DNA from 3 places in the Vreelandella sp. GE22 genome. Region 3 is predicted to be linked to each of the others. Evidence: predicted binding sites of a transcription regulator. Region 3 holds the regulator's gene; each other region holds the start of a gene.
The links. Region 3 encodes FliA, which starts transcription of late flagellar genes. Its sites were predicted from a motif close to CTAAAGTTNNNNNNNNNNCNGCCGATA; they were not measured.

Region 1: fliD (flagellar filament capping protein FliD) is a predicted target of FliA. The motif match lies at 2,791-2,817, and genes of this name have one in related genera.
Region 2: ACWHRL_RS06790 (DUF4019 domain-containing protein) is a predicted target of FliA. The motif match lies at 1,858-1,884, and genes of this name have one in related genera.

What each region holds. Positions count from the first base shown of each region.
Region 1 covers NZ_OZ309110.1:516,910-520,396, reverse strand. The annotation lists gene fliD (flagellar filament capping protein FliD) at 1-1,207, opposite strand, end outside; gene fliD (flagellar filament capping protein FliD) at 1,359-2,714, opposite strand; gene ACWHRL_RS02530 (hypothetical protein) at 3,006-3,326, shown strand.
Region 2 covers NZ_OZ309110.1:1,430,486-1,433,972, forward strand. The annotation lists gene ACWHRL_RS06780 (DUF1456 family protein) at 1-116, shown strand, start outside; gene ACWHRL_RS06785 (hypothetical protein) at 203-1,642, opposite strand; gene ACWHRL_RS06790 (DUF4019 domain-containing protein) at 1,934-2,335, shown strand; gene ACWHRL_RS06795 (class I SAM-dependent DNA methyltransferase) at 2,417-3,160, opposite strand; gene ACWHRL_RS06800 (MAPEG family protein) at 3,383-3,487, shown strand, end outside.
Region 3 covers NZ_OZ309110.1:133,044-136,530, forward strand. The annotation lists gene flhF (flagellar biosynthesis protein FlhF) at 1-831, shown strand, start outside; gene ACWHRL_RS00620 (hypothetical protein) at 828-1,349, shown strand; gene ACWHRL_RS00625 (flagellar protein FlhE) at 1,356-1,778, shown strand; gene ACWHRL_RS00630 (RNA polymerase sigma factor FliA) at 1,805-2,503, shown strand; gene ACWHRL_RS00635 (motility protein A) at 2,544-3,359, shown strand; gene ACWHRL_RS00640 (OmpA/MotB family protein) at 3,364-3,487, shown strand, end outside.

The DNA.
Region 1 (3,487 bases), 380 kb from region 3:
GCAGCTTGCGCTGGTCCAGGCTCTCTATTCGCAGCTCAGCACTGCCGATGGAGCTTTTAATGATGCCGTCATCTGCCGTTATATCCTTGAGTGTCGAACTTATGCGCCCTGCAAAACCATCTTCTTTCGTATCACCTGCGAAAAAGGCAGCCAAACCTTCGGAGTTATTGGCAATTGCTTCATCCAGTTTGGCTTCATCGACCTGGAGGCGGCCCTGCTTGTCGATGTCGATACCCATTTGAGCAAGCCGCGTTATATCGCTCGTTCCAAAGTTGCCCGTTACATCCTGACGCAGACGGTTTTCGATAGTGCGAACGGTGCGGTCGCCCACTAAATCGCCCGATGTCTTACCTTCGCCCTTGAATTCGGTCATACGGCCAACGGTGGACTTCATTTCGTTATAGTTGCTAACGAAGGCATTGATGGCTTCTTTCAGTGACGCCTCATCACGCTCGATTACAAGCGTGGATGGGGTCAGGGAGGCAGCGGTCAGGTTGAGCGTTACTCCCTGGATAGCCTCTTCTACCCGATTGCTTTTACTCGTAATCGCGATGCCGTTGACATTCAACTCGGCATCCTGGCCAGCACGTAGCGTGGTGGGGTCCATCGAAAGGGAGGTCAGCCCTGAAAACCCTGCCAGCGAAGCCTCTTTGCCCGTTTCCTTGGAGCTCAACGCCAGGCGATACCCTTTGCCATCATTGATGAGCGAAGCCGTAACGCCAGACTCTTTATCCGCATTGATCTGATCACGAACCTCAGCCAGGGTACTGCCTGCTTTAATATCGACGCCGTAGCTTGTTTGCGTATCGCCAGCCCCAAAATTAAGCGTCAACTTCGTATCGGTTGCCGTAAGCTCCTGGTCCAGTGCCACGCTATTGGACGCAGCGCTGCCGCCGCGCGCCAGTTGGGAAACCGTCACCTCATAGCGACCCGGATTGGCTTTTTCGCTCGCCGTCGCCAGTACGCCTTCTCCCGTTACCGTACTTTTTTGCTGATTGAAAGTAGCGGCATCGTTCAACGCCGTAATAGAGTTCTGCACCCTATCCATTGCGGATTCCAGGCGCCCATAAGCAGAAATTTTGGTTTGCTGAGCACTTTTCTGCTCAAGGATGGGAACGAGCTTTTGGCGTTCGGCCGCATTAAGCTGATCCACCAATCCCGACAAATCCAATCCAGACCCCACACCCAATGCCGTAATAGACGCCATGAGGTTAGTCCTCTAGTAAGTAGTAGAGAAGTACAGTTAAATACTCTATCGGCTGATAAACGACAAACTTTAGCGGTTAAGATTCTTAAAATCCTGTAAAAATGCCCGGCAAACGCCGGGCATTTCCTGTCTCACGAGTAGCGCTTGGCGATCACGACTGGTTGTTCTGGCCAAGCATTCCCAACTGCTCGCTCAGGTAACTGCTGGTCTGGTTCATCTGCGCCACCATGCTATCCATTGCCTGAAACTGGGCGCGAAAGCGCGCGATAGTCTGATCGATGCGCTCCTCGGTGCGGGCGAAACGATTTTCTAACGTTCCAACACGGCTTTCAGCGTTGCTTTCAGCCGTATCCAGACGTCCTCCGTCGCCCACGATGCGCTCGAGAGAAACATTGATTTGCCCGGCCATACCCGTTTCATCGCTACTGCCGGCAAAAAAGCTGGCAAGCGTATCGGGCTGCGTCGCGATGACGTTGTCCAACTTGTCATCGTCGATTTCAAGCTTACCATCGGTTTGCAGTGAAATGCCGATGTCAGAAAGCACGCTAAAGCCATCGCCATCCACTACGCTAGTAATGGCCTGACGTAGATCACGCTCGACCGCCCGAGTAGTGGCGTCGGCGTTCAGACCTGCTGATTGACCGGTTTCGGCGTCAAAACTGGTCAAGCGCGTCAAGGTATCCTTGAGCGAGTTGAAGCCTTCAACGAAGGCATCAACGTTTTTCCGCAACGCTTCGTCATCCTGTTCGACGCTAATGGTACTCGAGGCGCCCGCTTCAGTGAGATTCAGGGTCATGCCCTGAATGGCTTCTTCGACCTGATTGGAGCTGCTTACGATGTCGATGCCATTCACATTGAAGGCCGCATCCTGCCCTGCCTGAATCACCTGGGTGTCCGACGTCACTGCTGCTTCGGATAGAATGGAGGAGAAGTTGGAGCTTTCGATGCTGGCGTCGGCTCCCGTTTCACTCGCCATGACCGATAGCCGATACCCTTTGCCGTCATCGATGATAGAAGCCGTTACCTGACCATCGCCTTGTTCATTGATGGCGTCGCGAATGTCTTGCAGCGAACTGCCGTCGGCAATGGTTATGGGGGCCATATCGCCTTTAGCCATATCGAAAGTTAGTGTTTGCTCACCACTGACGATGCTTTCATCGGAGGAACTCAAACGCTCCGTGACGAAACTTCCAGCCGTTGCTAACTGATCGACCTCAACTTCGTACCTGCCGGCTTGTGCTTCGTTACTAACTACCGCCGTCACGGCATCGCCGTCGACGTTGGTCGTAAGGCTCTCGAACGTGGCTGTGTCGTTGAGCGCCTCAGTGGCATCCTGAAAAGTGGCCACCGCACTCTTGAGTGTCCCGTAAGCCGAAACCGTCGCTTGTTCAGATTGTACCTGTTGCGCGATGGGCGTGAGCTTGGCTCGCTCAGCAGTCTCAAGCTGGCCCAGCAGCCCGTTCAAATCGAGCCCGGAGCCGATGCCCAGTGATGTAATAGCAGCCATGAGTTAGTGCCTCTTGGAAGTAGTGTCGCTCATTCGACAGCGCGACCTGAAAATTTGCCTGCGTTGATGCATTGAATATCGGCACCCGGCGCTTTTTCTTTAGCTCTTGACCTGTTTTAACTCATTAAAAGGTTATTTTCTGTAATGTTTGGAAAGTTTTGGGCTACGCCGCTTCCCAATGAATCCGCTAAAAAGCGTCCGTTGAACCACCGTCTTATTTAGACCTTGGTCTAATACTCGGGAGTGACTTACACTGGCCTGCGTATTCCGTGTTCACTGTTGGAGAGCCTCATGTTTGCCCAGGGCAACACCCTTACTGCCAACCCCGCCCCGTTTAGCCGAGAGCAACTGCGCAGGTGCCTTTTTAACGTGGCGGAGCTTCTCTATGTGAACGGATACGTGCTGGAAACCATTACGCTACCCGGCTGCGGACTGGCGAAGCGGGAGATGGCCGTATTGGATCAGCAGGACGCTGGCTGGGCCAGGTGTCGCAAAACGCTCGAGGCAAGCGAGGCGGGCACCACCAACGCAGCGGGGCGCTTTGTGCTAACGACGCTGGGCCGCGAGATCATGTTCGATATGTTTGGCCAAGGGGCGGCGGACTGCGCCTAGGGATAGCCCAAACCTCTTAAAATAGGCGCTCTAAACGCAAAAACGCCCGCGAATGCGGGCGTTTGTGTTTGGCACGGCGTTATAATTAACGAAGGCCAAGCATCGAAAGAATAAACAGTACGACGACTATCAGACCCACGATGTAGATGATATTACGCATA
Region 2 (3,487 bases), 1.3 Mb from region 3:
GTAAGCCCGGCCACAAGAATTACCGTGAGTGCAAGGATCAAATGCTGCGTAATTTTCTGATGGGCCTGCAAAACCAGTACCGCCCGGCGCAGGTAAACGGCGCTGCGAAGGCGTAAACCTACCGCTCTTGCGCGGCGTTTTAAACGAAGTGTTGCAAACTAAAAAGGCCCCTTTGGGGCCTTTTTGCTACGCGGGGCGCGGCTTAGAACTCGAAACCGAAGTTGGTGAGAAACGCCGTATTCCAGCCGTTGTCGACCGGCGAGCCGAAGTAATTCAAACCGTTTTTGTTGCTCACGATATCGAACCAGGCAAAGAACGGGCCGGCGGTCATTTGTACCCCCAGGTCGTTGACCATGGGGTTTTGTTGATCGCCGAAGCCGCCATTGATGGCGCTGTAGTCGCCGGAGGGATCGATGACGCTGAAGTCGTTGAAGAAGAACAGGTTGTCGACCGGGCCCCAATCCACTTCCAGGTTGTAGCCCACGCTTGCCGAGTAGATTTCGCCCTTGGCGGGGATCAGGTAGTTGAAGTTGAAGGCGCCGATTTGCAGGGCGTTATCGGAAATACCCGATTCACTTTCCGCCGGGTTCTTGGCGCTGTACTCGTAGGTCGTGGCCTGAGCGAGCGTGCGCCAGTTGCCGTAGCTTCCGTCTACGCCCAGTGCGGCGGACCAGTTATCGCCGCTGCGCTCGGTGTTGCGGTTATAAAGTTGGCCGCCTTTGGCCGACACGTTCACTTGGGTGTTGTAGTCGGTGTCGTAACCAAAGGTATAGCCCACTCGCGCGGCGACTTGGTTCTCTTCGCTGTTACCCTGAGCGCTGTCGCCCACGGCGTTGGCGCCGTAGTGCTCGTTGTCGTTACTCAAGCTGTCGCTTTTGAAAAAGGCCAGCGACGTATCCCAGGCCCCGGCAGAGCGATCCCACTTGATACCGGCGTTCTGGTTATCGTTGAAGCCTGCCAGGTATCCAAGGTTGCCATAGTAGCCCAGGTAGCCGTAATCCATGTTGCCGAACGGGGTTTGTACCAGACCCAACTGAATGGAATCTTCTTCGGTGGGGTTATAGCCGACCCAGCCGTGCTGCAGGAAGTGGTAGTCGTCGTAGAAGCGGTAGGCCAGGGAATAATCGATATTGCCGGTTTCGCCCTCGACGGTGAAAACGAGCTTGCCGAAGTCGAGATCGCCAACGGTATCCTTGCTCTGGTCATCCCAGTCGTTTGCGCTGCCGCTAAACTCTATCAGTCCGCCGAATTCGACCTGTTGCATCTCTTCGAGTGTGCTTTGGTTTTCCTGGGCCAGTTCTTGCCCGTCGCGGGAGGAGGAGCCTTCGACGCCCGTATCACCGGATGAGCTTTGATCCGTATAGCCCTGGCTTGAAGAGCCTCGATTCGATGAGCCCTGGTTCGCATCCTGACTCGTATAGCCCTGATTGGAGTAGCCTTGGGAGGTCGTGCCTGACTGAGCGGGGGTGCCTTGCTGGCTTTCCAACCGTTCGAGACGCTGCTGCATCTGATTGAGCTGTGAGCGCAGCTCTTCGATGGTTTGCTGGTCACTGGTTTGCGCTGCCGCGCTCGAGATCATGGCTGCGGAAACGCTAAGCCCTAGTGCCAGCTTGTTGAACTGGCATACGCGTAGGTATGACATGAAGTTTTCCTTGCTAGTGTCGTTTTATATGCCTTTTTAATTATTAAAAGCCGGCTGGGTTAAATACCGCCCCGAAAAGAGGCCGGTATGAAAGGCAGGGTGAGACGCGTGCCCAGCCATTACACTAGTACAATCGCGCGCTAAAGCAACTACCTACCGGTAAGCCTCGGGCCGGCAGTGGGCTATAACCGGGACAACCGGCCGATGGGGCGGCGTTAAAGTCGGAGGGCGATTGACCGATATAAGGTATGGATAGCAAAGCAAACGTTTTTCAACCATTGCGAGCCCTACATGCCCACCACGCTGCGTGCCCTAATGGCCGCCCTCGTTTTTTCCGTACTTCCCGCCAGCGCCCAAGCGGACGCCGCCGAAACAGCGGTGATGGCTTGGCTGCAAAGTATCGATAACGGTGAGTTCGAGAAAGCCTGGGAAAACGCTTCACCGCTTTTACAGCGCCCGCTTTCGCCCAGCATGCTGGCGCGTACCATCGAGCTTGCCCGCCAGGACGTAGGCGAGATGAAGTCCCGCCGCCGCCTGCGCGTGATCAGCGAGACCTCGATGCCCGGCGCCCCGCGGGGGGACTACAAGATATTTACCTTCCAGACCAACTTCGCCAACCGGCTGCTCACCGAAACCGTTACCCCGCATTTCGAAGACGGCGCCTGGCGGGTCAGCGGCTACTATGTTCAATAAATACTGGGTTCAATAGAGACCGGATCAATAGCGGCAGCGGCCAGGCTTCATCGCGCCGCTTGGCCCGTCTGATTACGTCCGTCAGGCTTTGATGCAGACGAATATCGCGTTGCCCGAGGTGGTGTTCCAGGGCGTAATGGCCCCGTAGTCGTGCTCGAAAACCTGCACGGTGAAGTAGGGGATAAGCAGCGCCGTGAGTTCGGCGAAACTGACGGCGACCATGGCGTGTTCATCGTCCCAGCGCTCAACGCGACTTCCCCGACTTGTTTCGATACTTAGCTTGAGTGACTGCTTTTCGCCACTGCCCGAGTAGTGCCAGCCCGAACGAAACGCAAACTCGTCATCTCCCTTGCGCACCTTGTGTCCGACCAGAAGCGCATTGTCGATCTTTTCCCTATCCACGGCGTTGAAACAAAACATGCCGCCGCTTTCAAGCGCGCGGTAGGCGCTTTGGATACACGCCTTTAGCCGCGCGATGCCGTCGCTGTAGTGAATCGAGTAGAGAAAACAGGTGATCAGGTCCTGGGGTTCGCTAACGCTGAAATCCCCCATGTCCTGGCGGCTGAACTGTGCCTCGGGGCAGCGGGCGGCGGCCAGTGCCAGCATGGGTGGGTTGATATCCAGGCCGCTGCTTGCAAAGCCCGCATCCAAAAAGTGGCGCACGTGCGGGCCGGTGCCGCAGGCCAAGTCCAGATGCCGGCGACCGCCGTTACCCAGCACATGATGAAGGCGCTGCACGCCGCGGCTCTGCTCCGGGTAGTCGATGTCCTCGCACATCAAATCGTAATAGTGAGAAAGGTCGGTATAAAGTGCGTTGACGGACATGGCAGGGCGGCGCTCGTAAGGGGGTGGCGCATGGTAAACGAGCGCCTTTTATTTGAGAAGCGGCGTGGCTCGAGATAAAAGAGTGCGGCGCGGCGCTTTTAAAATCCTTGTGTTCACTATACTCAAACGGGCCAAGCCACTTTGGCCCGTTATCGACACACCGGGGATGCCCACAAGGCCTTTCCCTGGAGGTGATCAGCGCAACTCAAAAAAGGAGCGATCATGGAAGAGCCCGTTTACTGGTACGCCGTTGCCACGGTACTGCTGTTCGTGAAAATGTGGGCGACGGGTCTCTACCAGGGATTTCATCGCATCACCAAAATGACC
Region 3 (3,487 bases):
CAGAATGCGTTGGGCATCGTCTGGTCACCGCGGCGCAACGAGCGTGGCATGGAGTGGTCGATGCCGGATCTGAGCCTCGATGCCGACGGCCAGCTTTGTGCGCTAACGCTTTTACAGCACCGCCAGCCCGCCGGCTGGCAGGCTCGTATCGACGCCCAGCGCCAGGCGGCGGTCCATCTGCTGCCGACCCTTGCCGAGGGCGAGACCCTGGACGCGCTGGAAAGCGAGCGTTTGACCTGGGTCAGCCAGGCGACCGGCGCTCAGCGGATATACTGGCAGGGCGAGCGCTACGCGTTGACGACCCTGTTTGGCGAAAGCGAACTCTCGCATCGAGTCGACGTACGCTTTCGCGGCCAGCCGCTACAGCTATGGAATGCCCACGCCGAGGTCACCGACCAGGCCGGGCGGCATTTTCTCGCCTGGTACGGCGAGCTGCGCGACCCGGAAAGCGCCAAGCGCGTGGCCAAACGCTACTGGCTCACCCCGGCGCGGCTGGGGGCCGAAGTGCTATCGCTGCTGGTCACTCAGCTGCAAAGCGAAGGCGCGGCTATATTGACCAAGCGAGCCTGGCGCGCGCTCAAGGAAGCCGATGGCGGCGAGGTCAGCGCCCAACTGCGCCTTTTGATGGCCAGTGGTGCCGCCGCGGCCGCCACGCACCTGGACAACGCCCAGGACGAGGCCGCGCAAACGCTGCGCCAGGACGTGATGCGCCTTTCCAAAACATCTCGCAAGCGCCGCGATACCGCGCTACTCGACGCGCTGATGCATATGTTGATGACCCGGGACGCCATCCGCCAACTGGGTAGCGTCAGCCGCGAGGCCCTGGCATGAGCGGCGGCGACCAGGCATCGGGGCTGCGCCAGTGGGCGAGCCTGCGCAACGAAGAGCGCGCGCAGCAGGCTGTGAGCGAGCACGCCGAGCCCGAGGTGGACACCCAAGCAACCCCGCCGGCAAGCGACGCCGCCACGCCGGTGGTCAAGACGCCGCTGGCAGTGGTGGGGCTACCGACGAAAAGCGTCGCCCCGGTCAAAGAGCGCCTGGGCGAGTGGGCCGAACTTGGCCGGCGCTGGGCGGCGACCCCGGAAAGCTGGGAGGTCGTCCCGGTGGATGCCAGCGAGCCGATGGAGGCGCTTTGCGAGCGCTATTCACGCTGGGCGCTTTGGGTGCGCAGCGACGCGGACGCCTTCGCGAGCATGTATCGCACGCTGCGCCAGCTCAACGACAACCAGGGGCCCCGCCAGCTACTGGCGCTGCACGAGCCCGGCTTGCCCCGCGAAGGGCTTTTAGACAATTTGCAGAAGGCGGCGGCGAATTATCTGAATATCGAACTGCTGCTACTAGCGCGGTAGGCCACAATGAAAAAGCGTTTTCTGAAAAAGAGTCTTCAAGGCGTCGCGCTACTAATGGCGATGGGGGCGAGCCTGACAGTGACCGCTCAGGCGGGCACAGGCAGCTGGAGTAAGGAGGTCACCGGTATGATGGTGGCCATGAGCGACCGGGCGGTCAGCAGTCAGGTTTTGGCGCCGCCGCCGGTAGCGGAGATCGCCCAGGGGCGTATCGAAGGCGTTCACTGGCGGTATGAGGCACCGTTCGGCGCCGCGCTGCATGCTTGGCTTTGCCACCCCGAGCGCTGCGTCGAGCTAAGCGGCCAGCGCGGAAGCGAAACCGGGTTTGCCGGGCTTTCCGCCGATGCGCCGCTGGCGTTTCGCTTCGCGTTGGGGCGCGGGCAGCGGCCGATGCGGGTAAAAGGGCTTCACGTGATTGTGAACTACCAGTGACGAGTGTATAGCCACGAGGCACGAGGATGTATACAGCACAAGGCAGAATTCAACACAGCGAAATGGTCACTCAGCACATGCCGCTGGTGCGCCGCCAGGCGCTGGCGCTGCAGGTCCGCCTGCCGGCGAGCATCGAACTCGATGATCTGATTCAGGCCGGCATGGTCGGCCTATTGGAGGCGCTCGGGCGCTTTGACGCCTCCCAGGGGGCGAGCTTTGCCACCTTTGCCAGCCAGCGGATTCGCGGGGCAATGGTCGATGAGCTGCGCACCCGGGATTGGCTGCCGCGCAGCGTGCGGCGTTCGGCCCGGGCCATGGACGAGGCGGTCCGCCATCTCGAACAGAACCTGGGTCGGGCGCCGGAGGAGGGCGAGATCGCCCGGCATCTGGACATGCCGCTCGGCGAGTATCACCAACTGCTCAACGACGCCAACAGCGGCCACCTGCTGCCCTTCGAGGAGCTTCTGGAAGAGGGCGGGGAACCCGCTCAGGAGGCGCTGAATGCGCCTTTTGAGGAGCTTTTGGATGGTCAGCAGCGCGAAACTCTGATCGCGGCGATCGAAGCGCTGCCCGAGCGGGAAAAGCTTTTGATGGCGCTTTACTACCAGGAGGAGCTCAACCTGAAAGAGGTGGGCGCAGTACTGGGGGTGACCGAATCGCGTGTTTCACAGCTGCACAGCCAGGCGATTAGCCGTCTGCGCGCGCGGCTGCACGAGCCAGATTGACGCATTTTAACCGTTAAACCCAACCGGCGAGGAGCCGTCGATGAACCCCTCTACCTTGATCGGTATATTTGCCAGTATTCTGCTACTGGTTAGCGTGCTGTTTTTCACCGCGGAATCCCCGGAGAGCTTTCTCAACTTGCCCGGGCTTGCCATCGTGGTGACCGGCACCCTGGCGGCGACCTTCATCAGCTACCCGCTCAAGGAGGTACTGCGGGTGGTACGCCTGGTGGGGCTGGTATTTCGCCGCGAGAACACCTACGTGCGCGACGATATCAACGAGCTGGTGTCCATGTCGCGGCTCTGGTTCAAGGGCGACGTACGGGCGGTGGAGCGCGAGCTCGAACACACGCGCAACCCGTTTCTGCGCACCGGCATTCAGCTGGTGATCGCCAACACCAAGGAAGATGAAATTTTCGACATGCTGCGCTGGCGTATCGCCCGGCTCAAGGCGCGCGAGCACGCCGAGGCGCAGATCTTTCGCACCATGGCGACCTACGCCCCGGCCTTCGGCATGATCGGCACCCTCGTGGGGCTGGTGAATATGCTGGAGGTCATGGACGCCGGTGATCTGGAGGTGATCGGCCCACGCATGGCGGTGGCGCTGCTCACGACCTTCTACGGTATCTTGCTTGCCAACCTGGTCTTCAAACCGGTGGCGGTGAAACTCGAGCGGCGCACCGAGGAGCGCTTGATCACCATGAACATGGTGCTCGAGGGCATCTCGCTGATCACCAAGCGCCGCTTGCCGTCGTTCATCGAAGAGACGTTGAACTCCTTCGTGGCCAACTACAACGACGAGATTCGTGATGCCAACGTGAAGCCGCGCGCCGAGAACGACGCGCCTGCCAAGGGGTAGGGCGATGAACCGCGAAGCCCGCCACGCACTGGAATCGCCATTCACCGGGGATGGCGACAGTGAAGATGGGTGGCTGACCAGCTACCTGGACGTATTGACGTTGTTGATCACGCTGTTCGTGCTGCTGT